DNA from 4 places in the Paenibacillus sp. FSL H8-0259 genome. Region 4 is predicted to be linked to each of the others. Evidence: riboswitches for the same ligand, from Rfam matches in the RefSeq annotation. Region 4 holds a riboswitch; each other region holds the start of a gene.
What was found. A riboswitch is a leader RNA that binds a small molecule or an ion and turns the genes downstream of it on or off. The one in region 4 is predicted to bind cyclic di-AMP.
Positions count from the first base shown of each region.

Region 1: linked by a shared signal. The riboswitch ahead of NSU01_RS25375 (alpha/beta hydrolase) and the one ahead of NSU01_RS09090 (hypothetical protein) in region 4 are both predicted to bind cyclic di-AMP.
Region 2: linked by a shared signal. The riboswitch ahead of NSU01_RS18745 (APC family permease) and the one ahead of NSU01_RS09090 (hypothetical protein) in region 4 are both predicted to bind cyclic di-AMP.
Region 3: linked by a shared signal. The riboswitch ahead of NSU01_RS02995 (hypothetical protein) and the one ahead of NSU01_RS09090 (hypothetical protein) in region 4 are both predicted to bind cyclic di-AMP.

Region 1 covers NZ_CP150147.1:5,887,901-5,891,106, reverse strand. Annotated here, with positions in the region: gene NSU01_RS25395 (Na+/H+ antiporter subunit D) at 1-449, shown strand, start outside; gene NSU01_RS25390 (Na+/H+ antiporter subunit E) at 455-937, shown strand; gene NSU01_RS25385 (Na(+)/H(+) antiporter subunit F1) at 937-1,230, shown strand; gene mnhG (monovalent cation/H(+) antiporter subunit G) at 1,220-1,579, shown strand; cyclic di-AMP (ydaO/yuaA leader) riboswitch at 1,578-1,712, shown strand; gene NSU01_RS25375 (alpha/beta hydrolase) at 1,720-2,079, shown strand; gene NSU01_RS25370 (MerR family transcriptional regulator) at 2,447-2,848, shown strand; gene NSU01_RS25365 (histidine kinase) at 3,010-3,206, opposite strand, start outside.
Region 2 covers NZ_CP150147.1:4,441,155-4,444,360, forward strand. Annotated here, with positions in the region: gene NSU01_RS18745 (APC family permease) at 1-1,630, opposite strand, end outside; cyclic di-AMP (ydaO/yuaA leader) riboswitch at 1,759-1,918, opposite strand; gene NSU01_RS18750 (disulfide oxidoreductase) at 2,145-2,579, opposite strand; gene NSU01_RS18755 (DsbA family protein) at 2,576-3,206, opposite strand, start outside.
Region 3 covers NZ_CP150147.1:695,691-698,896, reverse strand. Annotated here, with positions in the region: gene NSU01_RS03005 (oxidoreductase) at 1-454, opposite strand, end outside; gene NSU01_RS03000 (MerR family transcriptional regulator) at 451-852, opposite strand; cyclic di-AMP (ydaO/yuaA leader) riboswitch at 1,456-1,625, shown strand; gene NSU01_RS02995 (hypothetical protein) at 1,799-2,245, shown strand; gene NSU01_RS02990 (hypothetical protein) at 2,595-2,783, opposite strand; gene NSU01_RS02985 (hypothetical protein) at 2,886-3,182, opposite strand.
Region 4 covers NZ_CP150147.1:2,136,032-2,139,237, forward strand. Annotated here, with positions in the region: gene NSU01_RS09085 (glycoside hydrolase family 88 protein) at 1-941, shown strand, start outside; cyclic di-AMP (ydaO/yuaA leader) riboswitch at 1,214-1,400, shown strand; gene NSU01_RS09090 (hypothetical protein) at 1,555-2,100, shown strand; gene NSU01_RS09095 (SPFH domain-containing protein) at 2,123-3,206, shown strand, end outside.

The sequences.
Region 1 (3,206 bases), 3.8 Mb from region 4:
GCGGGATGATTATATCCGCAGCCGGAACTGACCGGCTAGGCAGTATAGGCGGGATGATTAAAAGGTATCCGTTCATCGGCTGGATGTTCTTTATCCTTGCTCTTGCCCTGACAGGTATTCCGCCGCTGAGCGGGTTTGCCGGCAAGATTCTGATCATCCGCGGAGCTCTGGCTGAGGGAATGCTGACGTTGTCCTTAATTGGACTAGGATCGAGCTTACTGGTGCTGTATTCCCTGATGAAGGTGTTCAGGCTGGCGTTCTGGGGAAATGAACCGGTGAATGAATTGCCTAGAGTGAACTTGAAGGCTGCATCGGCTATTGCCGCCGGACTCCTGCTGCTTGTGATTGCTATGGGGGTCGGTGCCGAGTCCGTCTATGCTTATGTATCGCAGGCAGGCGAGGTTTTGGCGTCACCTGCGCGGTACATTGAAGCCATAATGAAGGAGTAGAGAAGATGGCCCTACAATTCCTCTTAAATCTGTTGATTGCCTTTCTGTGGATGGCGATAAATAACGATGGCTCTGGCTCAAGCTTCATAGCCGGCTACGTCATCGGTATTATATTATTGCTGATTTTGACGAAATCCCTGGCCCGGACCCGGCCATTCTATCTCATACGTATATGGGCTATACTGAAGCTTCTGCTGATCTTTGCCCGTGAACTTACGGTCTCGAATTTCGTGGTCATCGGCCATATCATCCGTCCAAAGCTGGCTATACGTCCCGGTATCTTTGCTTATGAGACTGCCTTGACCTCGGCTTGGGAGGTTACGCTGTTATCGTGCCTGATCTGTCTGACGCCGGGAACCCTGACTCTTGATGTTTCGAAGGATGGCAGGACGCTGTACATTCATGCACTTGATATTAAAGATGCAGAGCTGCTTGTCGCGCAGATTAGAGGCACTTTCGAACAAGCGATTATGGAGGTGACCCGGTAATGATCCAAGTTATGCTAACCGTGGCAATGATCATTCTGGCGCTGGCGATGCTGGCATGCCTGTTCCGTCTCCTGAAAGGGCCAACCCGATCAGACAGGGTTGCCGCGCTCGATACGATAGGCATTCATGTACTCGCAATGATCACTGTTTTCTGTATGCTGCTGGATACCCAGGACTTTCTTGAAGTTATTCTGGTTATCGGTATTCTGACGTTTATTGGAACAACGGCACTGGCCAGATATATTGAACGGGGAGCCGTTATAGAGGATGGAGGGAACCCGAATGACAGGTGAACTGATTAGCTCCATTCTTGTGGTGATGGGTGCAGTCTTCTGCGGCTTAAGTGCCTTCGGCTTGGTCCGGCTGCCTGATGTGTACCTGCGTTCACATGCGGCCACCAAAAGTGCAACCTTCGGGGTGCTGTGTCTGCTGACAGGAGGCTTCCTGTACTTTTGGTTTAAAGACGGAACGGTTAATGTCAAGCTGCTGCTGGCGATTGTTTTTGTATTCATCACTTCACCGGTGGCAGGCCATTTAAATGGCCGGGCAGCCTACCGTTCAGGAGTCCCCTTGTGGAAGGGGAGCGTACAGGATGATCTGAAGGTCCTGAGGGAAGAAAGTCAGGAAACGTCTGCAAAATAATACTTAATCGCTGAATTCCTTATAGGAAGCGGGGGAACCAGGTTATATGGGGTGAATCTCGGGATAGACGAGTAGGGCTACTTTCAGGGCCCGAATCCGGCAGCTAACCCCGCAAGCGTTCATGAGAGGATGCACTGTTTATGCCGCATATTGAAGTGAATGGAACGTCGCTCTATTACGAGATGTCGGGCAGCGGTCTGCCCATTGTTTTTATTCATGATTATTCGACCTCCCATCATCTGTTTGAGCCGCAAGCGGATTATTTCAGCAAGCGTGCGAAAGTGATCGTATTTGATCTAAGAGGGAACGGGCAATCGGGGAAAATGGATGTGGAGATTAGCCGGATCGTAGACACACAATGTGAAGATTTGAAGCTGTTATTGGACGCTTTATCTGTAGAGAAGGCTGTGATCGTAGCTTGTTCCAGTGGTGCTGTGCTCGCCCAGCTCGACAGACCGCACGAAGGAAATTGCAGCAGAGTATGGTGCGGTCATTTATGACTTTGAATGGATCGGTTGTTCAAGGAACTGAACAGTGAGGGAAGGGTAACCTCAAGCCTCCGGCGAAACCGGCGGGTCCGGCGGGACTGCAATATCCAGTGGATCGGCCCGGTGCATAAGTATTTGGCGGCGGAGGGCCCACGCTGGAGAGCAATATATGTACCACGCACTTCATGAAGAAGCACTCAAATATTACGGCAAGTTTCTGGAGGCCGGTCAAGGCAGGATCGAGGACAATATCCGGATGGATCTACGGCCAACTGCCCTCGCAGGCAGTTGGCCAGCAAATAGGTGATTTTATACATTTATTTCGTGGAACGTGAATACCATTAAAATATATAAGTCCACTAGAAAGAGGAGAGATGTTATGGTTCGCCATTACACGCAGCTGGAATTGATCACGATATCGAAATTACCTCCGACCACAGTGAAGAGATGGCTAGAGTATTTCTCTTATTTTGTAGCCGCGACCCGTCAGGGAGACCAGGTGCTTTACCCTTATGAAACTTTGAAACTACTGAAGCGGATCAGTGAACTGCGTGCAGAGCGTTACCATCTCAGTACCATTGTTCGTCTGCTGATTGAAGACGGCTTTCCGATGTATGGCAAAGAGGACAAGAAGGAGTTGCAACCTCCTCCGCCAATGGAGAAAATCAGCGCCGAGCCGAAGAAGCCGGACAGACAGCAGCTGCTTGTTGCTTCCCTGGCGGCGCTTGCCGATGAGCTTAACCGGATTGCGGATCATCTTAACCACTTGAAGGTGCAATAAATACATTCCGGCCCGAATTCAATGAGCGGCAGCTTCATGGTTTGAGCTTGTCCATTTTGCTTAGACTCAGCCACTGCCCCCGCGTAACCGAGGTATCGGGAGTAATGCCCAGATGCGCGGACATTAGACGTGATTTATGAGGTGGTGAAATCCATTTGGAACTAAGATACCGGATGATTATCAAGAGGAATCATGAACGATACTGTCGTGCCCCTGCCCGGTTCACTCTGGATAAGAAGACCCTGGCCATACCGCTGAACCAAGCGGCGGTTGGTATTCCTTAAGCCGATTCCCCCGGTGTTATGCCGGGTAAGGCTTAGGAGGTTCTCAATCTCGGCAGCCGGAATCCCTTTGCCAT
Region 2 (3,206 bases), 2.3 Mb from region 4:
TCACCAGCGGGCGGATGATGCTGCGGTAACGAGAGCGGAGTACAATCAGGCGCACTCCAGGGTTCCACTCTTCCCACTTCTGTTCCATTTTGTGAATCTCTTCTTCATCGAATCCGACATATACAGCCACTACATTCTCAGTCAATGACTTCGCATAGCTGATCGAATGCAGTACTGCACGGGTGACACCGGCAACAGGTACAACCACTGTGCTTCCTTTAATGCAAGGTTTATCCGTAGCCGGACAAATACGCAGCTGATCGGCAATATTCATATAATGGCGGTGAATCCGGTGGAACACGATGATTACAAGCGGCAGGAAGATGAAGGCCATCCATACACTCGAGAATTTAGTAATAATGAAGATGAGCGTAATGGTTAAGGTTGTGAGCATGCCTACTGTATTCACAGCGAATTTGCTCTGCCAGCCCTTAGGCTTGGTTCTGTACCACTGGACCATCATGCCAAGCTGTGAAAGGGTAAACGGAATGAATACCCCAACGGCGTATAATGGAATCAACCCTTCGGTATTTCCGTGAAAAGCAGCTACAAGCACAGCCGACATTACGCCGAGGAAAATAATGCCGTTGGAGAATCCCAGCCGGTCTCCGCGCACCATGAAGGCGTGGGGTAAATATTTGTCTTTGGCGAACATGAACGCCAGCAGCGGGAAGGCCGAATACGCTGTATTCGCCGCCAGGAACAAGATTACTGCGGTGATGCCTTGGATGAAGAAGTACAAACCGCCGCGGCCAAAGGTAGACTCGGTAATCTGTGACACAACCGTTGCTTTCTCGTCCGGCATGATACCGTACCAATAAGCCAAAAGCGTAATCCCCGTGAACATAGCCCCGAGAATCAGACCCATCAGCATCAGCGTTTTAGCCGCATTTTTCTCAGCCGGTGCTTTGAAGTTAGGGATCGCATTGGAGACCGCTTCTACCCCGGTCAGTGCCGAACAGCCGGAGCTGAAGGCCTTAAGCAGAAGGAACATACTGACGTTCGATACCGCCGAGCCGATCTCAGGAACCTGGGCATGAGCACCGCCGGTTGCATACTTGAAGACTCCCGCGATAATCAGTACAAAGATGGAGACGACGAACAGATATACCGGAATGGCTATGAATGAAGCAGATTCAGTAACACCCCGCAGATTGACAATCGTTAAGAGCAGAATGACAGTAACCGCTATGAGTACACTATGATTATGAAGACCCGGGAACGCTGATGTGATCGCATCCGTTCCCGCCGAGGCGCTTACCGCCACCGTAAGAATATAATCCACCAGCAAAGAGCCGCCGGCAAGCAAGCCGGTATGAACCCCGAGATTGGTTTTGGCAACAATATAGGCGCCCCCGCCTTGCGGATAAGCAAAAATGGTCTGCCGATAAGACAGGATTAAGATGGCCAGCAGGCCCAATACGGCTAATGCAATTGGCAATGAGTACCAGATAGCTGTGAAACCTGCGGCCACAAGTACGATTAAGATTTGTTCTGTTCCGTAGGCTACAGACGAGAGCGCATCAGAAGACAGGACAGCCAGTGCTTTCACCTTGGATAACTTTTCATGATCGAGTTCGTTCGACTTCATCGGACGCCCGATCAATAGTCGTTTTACCTTGCTTACCATTGTAGTAACAGTTCCTCTCTTTGTTAAGTTGAAACGGCAGTACCGCGCGCTGTTTTCATAAGTGGATTTCATAAATGCAGGCACAAAAATAAGCATACGGAAATGATCCGCATGCCTTGAGTGCATGGTCATTATCCCACTATTGCTTACGAGGTTAGCTGGCGGATTCGGGCTGTGGTAGCCCTACGGTTTTCGAGTCTGCTGACCCGCTTCCGATTCACCCCGTTGGCACTCGGCCAAGTTTGGTTCCCCCGTTTTTCCTTCCGGAAAATTCAGCGCATATTCAACTTCTCACAAGGACTAATATTAATCTACAATGCCTCTTCCGTAAAGCGTTGAAACAAATGAAAAAAGAATGAAAAACAACCAAAACAACCAAATCCATGATCCGGTATGTCTTGATCTTTCATTCTCTTTCATTATCCCTTTATCGCGTGATTTTACAGCGTTTCTGCATAATAATTTACACTTAATTTAAGGGAAATAGTTACTCTTCATTCTGCCTGACGGCTTCTTACTCAGCTGCATCCTCTTTACGCCCTGTCCATAGCAGAATTGTGATTAATGCGAACGCAATGAGTGCCAGCAGCGGGATGGTGATGAATCCGAAATAATTCAGATAATCCGTGTTGCACGGCACACCGATTGTACATGGAAGCACCTTGCTGAGTGCCGGAATTTTCTGCTCTGCGTAATGATAGATCGAAATGCTTCCGCCAATCAAACTTAAGGGAAGGACATAAGGGATAATGCGCTTATCCCCCCGGTAAGTGGCGATTCCGAGCAAAATCAGCTGCGGGTACATAAATATCCGCTGAAACCAGCATAGCTTGCAGGGCTCATATTTCAGCACTTCACTGAGATACAGACTGCCTGCTACAGCAACAACCGAGACGAACCAGGCCAAGTAGAGACAATTCCGGCGGCAGAATGCAGAGAATTTATTCATTGTGCAGCCACAGCTTCCGCAGCTACCTGGATTTGAGCATCAATCTCCTCCATATTAAAAGGTTCATTCACCTTGACTCCATTGACAAACAGTGATGGCGTATTGGTTACACCGGTGTCTGTGCCAAGCTGGATATCTCTCTCCAGTTCGCTTTCGTAGGTCTTGTCTTCAATATCCTTACGCAGCAGGTCGAAGTCAATGGGCAGTTCTAATTGCTGTGCCAGACTTACCAGGAAGTCCGGTGTTGCCCACTCTACCTTTTCTTCACCCTGGTTAGCATAGATGGCATCGAAGAATTTCCAGAAAGCCTCTTGATTCTGATGGTATACGGAGAGTGCCGCAAGTGAGGCTGTTCTCGAATCCGTACCAATAAAGGCCAGGTTGACGAAGTAAAAGGCTGCTTTATCCTGATTGACATACTCCTGAACGATTTGCGGTTTAATCACCCCGGTGAACTGGGCGCAAGCCGGACATTTGTAATCGCCGAATTCAACGATTTTGACTGGAGCATCTTCTTTCCCCAGCCGTGCCATTTCACTGTAATTGAAGTCAACGGGAGCCGCAGCAGATCCTGTGGTTGAGCCGTCCTTCGAGGCCAGCATGAATAATCCTACAAAAATAATTACG
Region 3 (3,206 bases), 1.4 Mb from region 4:
GGAAATGCCCCAGATGGTTGGTCGCGAACTGCGCTTCGTACCCGCGGCTGTCGCGGGCCAGCGGCGAGGCCATGATGCCTGCGCTGTGAATCAGCATATGCAGCGGCCGGCCGGAGTCCAGGAACCGCTGCGCGAAGGCATCCACAGATGCCGGGTCCAGCAAATCCAGCGCCTCCAGCTCGACACCGGGAATCCCGGCAAGGGCAAGCCGGGCCTTCTCCGGTGTCCGAACGGGAACTATCACAGTGGCCCCCGCGGCAGCCAGGACACGTGTGGTCTCCAGGCCCAGGCCGGAGTAGCCGCCGGTCACGACCGCTATTTTACCGCTCAGATTATGGCCTTGGATTACTTGCTCTGCCGTAGTGTCCGGCCCAAACCCCGAAGGAATCGGGTGCTGCTTAACTTTCGCGTGATTCAACTCTTTGTTCGTGTCCTGATTCAACCCAGTATTCATTCCTCGTTCCTCCTCTGTTCCATTTCCGCGATGAACCTGCCGTCCTTAAGCTCCCGGAAGTTCTTCAGCTTGTATTTCATAAGCTCCAGTGCCGCCGTAAGTTCCGTGAGCTGCTCTTCAATCAACGTTTTATGCCTGTCCAGCACACTGTAGCATTCCTCGTAGTCCTCTTCCGCTGAAGCCCTGATATATTCTTGAATGGTGCGCAGTGGCATATGGGTTCTTTTGAGAATAGCGACGAAATGCACCCGGTCCAGCTCACGCCTGCTGTATGCCCGCTGGCCGTTCTCCTTGCGGCTTGCCGGGGGCAGGAGCTTGATTTTCTCATAATAGCGGATGGTATCCTGGCTGAGTCCTGTCCGCTCTGCTACCTCGGTGATCGTAAAAACAGGCTCCATTGGCTGCTGGCCTCCTTCCTAATCTAGCTTCTTAATCCAGCTTCTTAGTTTGGCTTTCAGTCTTGGTAATTTACTGACCGTCTGCCCTTACAGATTCAAATAATAATCCCTGGAGTAGGGTCCAAGTCAAGCATTCGGGAAGCGGGAATTAGGCCCTCCCGGATGTATGGTTTGTGCGGCTAGAAAGGTACACTTTTCGTAGAATCAGGCTCTAACTCAGGTACAAATTGTAAACCGCCATAATTACTCTAATAACACATTCACGAATCTATTTGCCAGACGGGTAACGCTTACTTCATCTTCAATCTCTCATTATCTCCCGATTACTCACTAATACGCCATTTCACAAAAAATCAATATCGACGGCGTTTCCGGTCTAACGCATTAATATTTCCGGAGTTCCCTCACCGCTGCCTCCCAAAAATAAAAAACGGCGATTGAGCGAGATAAACGGATGATAATCGGCCACATATATGGTTTTAGTCTCCAATATTCCTCGCGAAGCAGCAATTTATTGCAAATCCGGCGCAGAAGCACTCTTTTCCATTTTTACAAAGACAATCCTGAAAGGGTATGATTCGTGTTGAAAGTTACCAGCGATAATGTGAATGCACGCTGAATTTCCGCCAAGCGGAAAACGGGGGAACCATCAGGCCGCAGGCCTACTTGGGGTGAATCCGAAGGAGACTTCAATTACGCAGTCTCAAAAGGTAGGGCGACTCTCACCGTCCGAATCCGACAGCTAACCCCGTAAGCGTAAAGAGAGAGATCTTGATCCGCCACGATTTTGCCCCAGGCTTCTTACGCCTGTAACAAAACCGCAGCAGAGGTCCTCCTCTGTCTGCGGTTTTTTGCGCACTTATTCCGGCGGATCAGCATTTCGGCAAACCTATCAACTACATATCCAAACTATAAATCGCCCACATTCAGGAAGGAACGTGTCCACATGCCAGACCCATTATCGTCCAATGCAGTTCCCGCTGCCGGATTCACCAGCTATATTGAGCAATATAGCGGAACCATCTATGCGCTAAGCTGTCTCCTGCTGGAGAAGGGCGCCCGCGCCGATCAAGCCGCAATTGCTACATTCGCGGCACTCTATGAGCCTTGGCTCAAGGGCAGCATCCAAGCAGATGCTTACTCCCTTGCCGCCTACAGGGAATGCATCCGGCAATGCTCGCTGGTTGCTCAAGACCGCGGCCGCTGCTCTTCTGCCCTGCTCACCTGGGAGGATCAGATCGCCAGCGCCTTATGGTACGGCATCCAGCTGCCGCTGCCCGAGATCTGCCTCATCCTGCAGCGAAGCGTTCCTGAGCTGAAAGCGCAGCTCAGAGGGATTCGCGAACAGATGGCTGCTGCGCGGCCAGCTGTCCCGCGTCCGTCGGCGGGATAATAGGGAAGATGGCTAGGCCTGCAACAATAGACTCAATCATGCCACTGCGATCCATGCGGACTGTAGATCCGTTATTTCGCCCAATCAGTCGAATCAGCGATCCATGCGGACTCAGAGGACCTTAACTAACCAGTTTCGCCTCATTTTGAGCTCCTTCGAACAATATAAGCGCGCCTGAGTCCGCAACGGGCAAAAAAGCAGGCTTTTTCACAAAATAAGGTCCTCTCAGTCCGCGTAGCAAGCGCTGCATAGAGTAAATCCGCTGACGTCGTACATATTAATAAAAGCCGCAGCATCCGCCACGGCTCTCCATTTGCTAATGCTATGCTATCTGTTCCAGTGCCAGAAATCAGCGCTTGCCCTTGCCGCCCTTGGCGAACCGCCAAAAAGCCATGCAGCATCCGAGCAGCCCGACGCCCAGCAAGATGGTCTGCAGTGCTCCCAGCCAGGTTGATTTGTCCGACGGGATCAGGCTGCTGATAATGATCAGCAGGATGGAGACCACGACCAGCACGGGGGTTTGTCTACTTTTTTTCACAAAAAATCACCACTCCTAATTACTAATATTACTAAGGTACACTATCTGCGGGGGTTTAACCAGTTTAGGGTGGTTTGTGATCACTCTATAGAACAGCATTATTTATAAGCCCGTTTCATCACTACAGGTCATCCACCTTCCATATCCCATCATTTTAATCATTGAATAGACAGCGGTATCATCACTCCCGTTATCCCAGGACCTGTCCACTACCACTTCGTATTCATCAGCGTTTATTTTATTCATTTCATTAATTTCGTAATCTGTTATATTTGCCGTCTCCTTGCTGATTTCAGCATACAGAGCCTTCCTTTCATCTATCGTCTTACTTTCTGAGGTATCTCCGGAACACCACATGTGCACTTTCGCGATGAAATCATCCAGATAGCTCACTACCACACTGTTCAACTCCGGATCATCACT
Region 4 (3,206 bases):
GCACACGGCTTCATGAATATTCACTCTGGGACACGGGCCGTTACGGCGCTCCGGGAATTAATCAGCAGCTGGCGCTAATCGACTCCCTGGATGATTGCGGCTCATTCGGTGCGGCGATGCTGGCAGCGCACAGCGTGCAGCCGCTGCCTGGAGCAGCCGGGGCGGCAGAATACATTGCCCGTTACATTCAAGGGACACAGTCCCGTGACGAGGCGGGTGCGCTCTACCGCACCCGGGGCACGACCGATTTCATGCAGGGAACAATGTGGTGTGATGATTTGTATATGAGCACCCCTTTTCTGGTCCGGTACTATCAGCTGACCGGCAATGCTGCCTATCTGGATGACGCCGTGGCCCAGTTTCTGCATTACCGCGCGCGGCTGTTCCAGCCGGAGCTTGGCATTATGCACCATGTCTATGACTATAAATTCGGCAAGCCGAACGGTGTGCCTTGGGGCAGAGGCAACGGCTGGGTGCTGTTCTCACTGACCGAGCTGCTGGAGATTCTGCCGGAGCAGCACCCGCAGCAGCCGGAGCTGCTGGATTATTTCCGGGAGCTGTGTGAAGGGTATCTGCGGCTACAGGATGCTGCAGGGCTATGGCATCAAGTTCTGACGGATGCTGAATCCTATGCGGAGGCATCCTGCTCTTCAATGTTCGTGTATGCCTTCGCTAGAGGGGTGCGCAGAGGCTGGCTGCTCAAGCCGCACCCCTACGCCGCTGCGGCAATACGCGGCTGGCACGCCCTTGCCGAATACTGCATCGACAAGCAGGGGAATGTCTACGGCGTCTGCCGGGGATCAGGCTACTCCTTCAATAAGCTCTATTACAAGGAGCAGCTCACCTGGCAGCTCAACGATACTCACGGAATTGGCATAGTACTGCTGGCCGGTATTGAAGCGCTGGAGCTTACGCGGGAGCTGGAAGCACAGAAACGATAAAGAAATTATACTGTATTGATAATATTTGCCGGCCGGGGCTGTCTAGTAAGCAGATTCACTGCTTACTAGACAGCCTCTTTGCTATGTAACAGCACTGCTCCAGAGAAACGGAGCAAAAAGGAGTAAATCATCGGCCGCTTAAGAACGAAAGCAAAGAATACGCCTTCATTCATGCAGGGACGGCATTTTTGGCTTCTTTTGTCAACCGCAGCGTTTTACATTAAATGGCTGCAGGCGTAAGATTCAAATCAACAACCGAATGAAATTTAACTGTTCTCAAATGGCTGAATTCCAGTAATGGGAACGGGGGAACCAACGGTGATTACGGCTTTTGCTCAGATAGCGGCCGCTCACCTGGGGTGAATCCTTGCTGCATGCTGTAACGGTGCTCCGGCAAGGTAGGGCAATCTCGCTGCCCGAATCCGTCAGCTAACCCCGTAAGCCTCGAAGAGAGAGGATGAGCGCCATGATCGATTAACCGACCACGGAGAGCCCTGTTGCTGCTGTGGTCTTTTTGCTGTGCAGCAGCAGGGAAGACGGTCTGAATCAAAAATAACAATTCATATAACAACGGGAAAGTGTATTTATAATGTGATCTGAACTGCCTAAGGAGGTGATCGTTATCTTAACTATATTTATCGTGTGCTTCTGGGTCGGACTGCTCCTGCTCCTCAGCGGCGGACTTCACGGACATGGCCTGACGGGTCATCTGCATGCGGGGGGCGGTGACGCCGGGGGGCCGGGCTTTGTGCCTATACTCCCGCTGATGGTGTTTGTCACAGTCTGGGGCGGCTCCGGTTATGTGCTTATCCGCTTCAGCGGAATGGGCGTGCTTGCAGTAGTGCTGATCTGCACCATGATTGCCTTGCTGACAGGTTGTCTGATGTATGCAGTGCTGGCCCGGGTGATGACCCGGTATGACAGCAGCATGAATGAATTGGATTATGAGCAGGCAGGGCAGCTTGGATACATCAGTGTACCTGCAGCGGATGGGGCAGCCGGGGAAATGAAATATGTGCTGCACGGAACGATGCGCTCCATTGGAGTGCGGGCAGCAAGCGGCCAGCAGCTTGTGAGGGGCGACAGGGTGATTATTTTGAAGGTGGATAAGGGAATGGCGGAAGTAACCCTCTTCGAGAGGGAATTCGGAGAATTATAAATGACGGGGAGTGTCGGACCAAATGGTTATTCTTTATTTAATCTCGGGCATTGTTGTTGTTATTCTGCTGGCTTTGTTCAGTATAGTGACCGCTTATAAAAAAGTCCCGCCCAATCAGGCGATGATTGTATACGGTCTCGGCGGTAAAAGAGTGGTGCAGGGCGGCGGTACGTTCGTCATCCCCGGCTTCCAGAACAATAAGACCATCTCGATGATGCTGATGAGCTTCGATGTCATTCCGGCGCAGGCGATGTTCTCCCGGCAGGGCATCAAGCTCAACCTGGAGGCGGTCGCCCAGATAAAAATCAAAAGCGATCCCACCGCTATTCTGACGGCCAGTGAGCAGTTCATCGACCGGCCGGAAGAAGACCGCGAGACGATTATCCTGCATTCGGTGGAGGGCCACCTGCGCGGCTTGATCGGGCAATTGACGGTGGAATCCATCCTCAAGACGCCTGATGAAATCAACAGCAAGATGAGGGAGACCTGCTCGGAGGACCTCGACAAGATGGGGCTTGAGGTCGTCAGCTTCACCATCAAGAAAATTACGGATGACAAAGGGTATATCGACAATATGGGGGTTCCGGAAATTGAGCGCATCCGCCGCGATGCCAGCATTGCCAAGGCGGAAGCGGAACGCGACATTCAGATCAAGCAGGCCGAGGCGGAGAAGGAATCCTCCATTGCCAAAGCCAATGCGCATCAGGCCACCATTGAAGCGGGAACCGCCGCCCGCGCGAAGGAATCCCTGTTTGAGAAGGAACTGAACATCAAGCAGGCGGATTTCAAGCTGGAGACAGAAGTGAAGAAGGCACAGGCGGATCTTGCGTATGAATTGCAGCAGAACAAAATTAAGCAATCGCTCGTTACCGAACAGGTCAAAATCACGCAGATGGAAGCGGAGGCCAACCGCACAGTCCGGGAAATTGAAGTCGAGCTGAGACAGCGGGAGCTGGAGGCAACGGTGATCAAGCCTGCCCAGGCGGAGAACCAGGCTACGGTCATGAGAGCGGAAGCCGCCAAGCAGCGGCAGATTCTTGAGGCGGAAGCCGAGGCAGCGACAACGACCAAGCGCGGACTGGCCACGGCGGAAGCTGAGCTGGCGA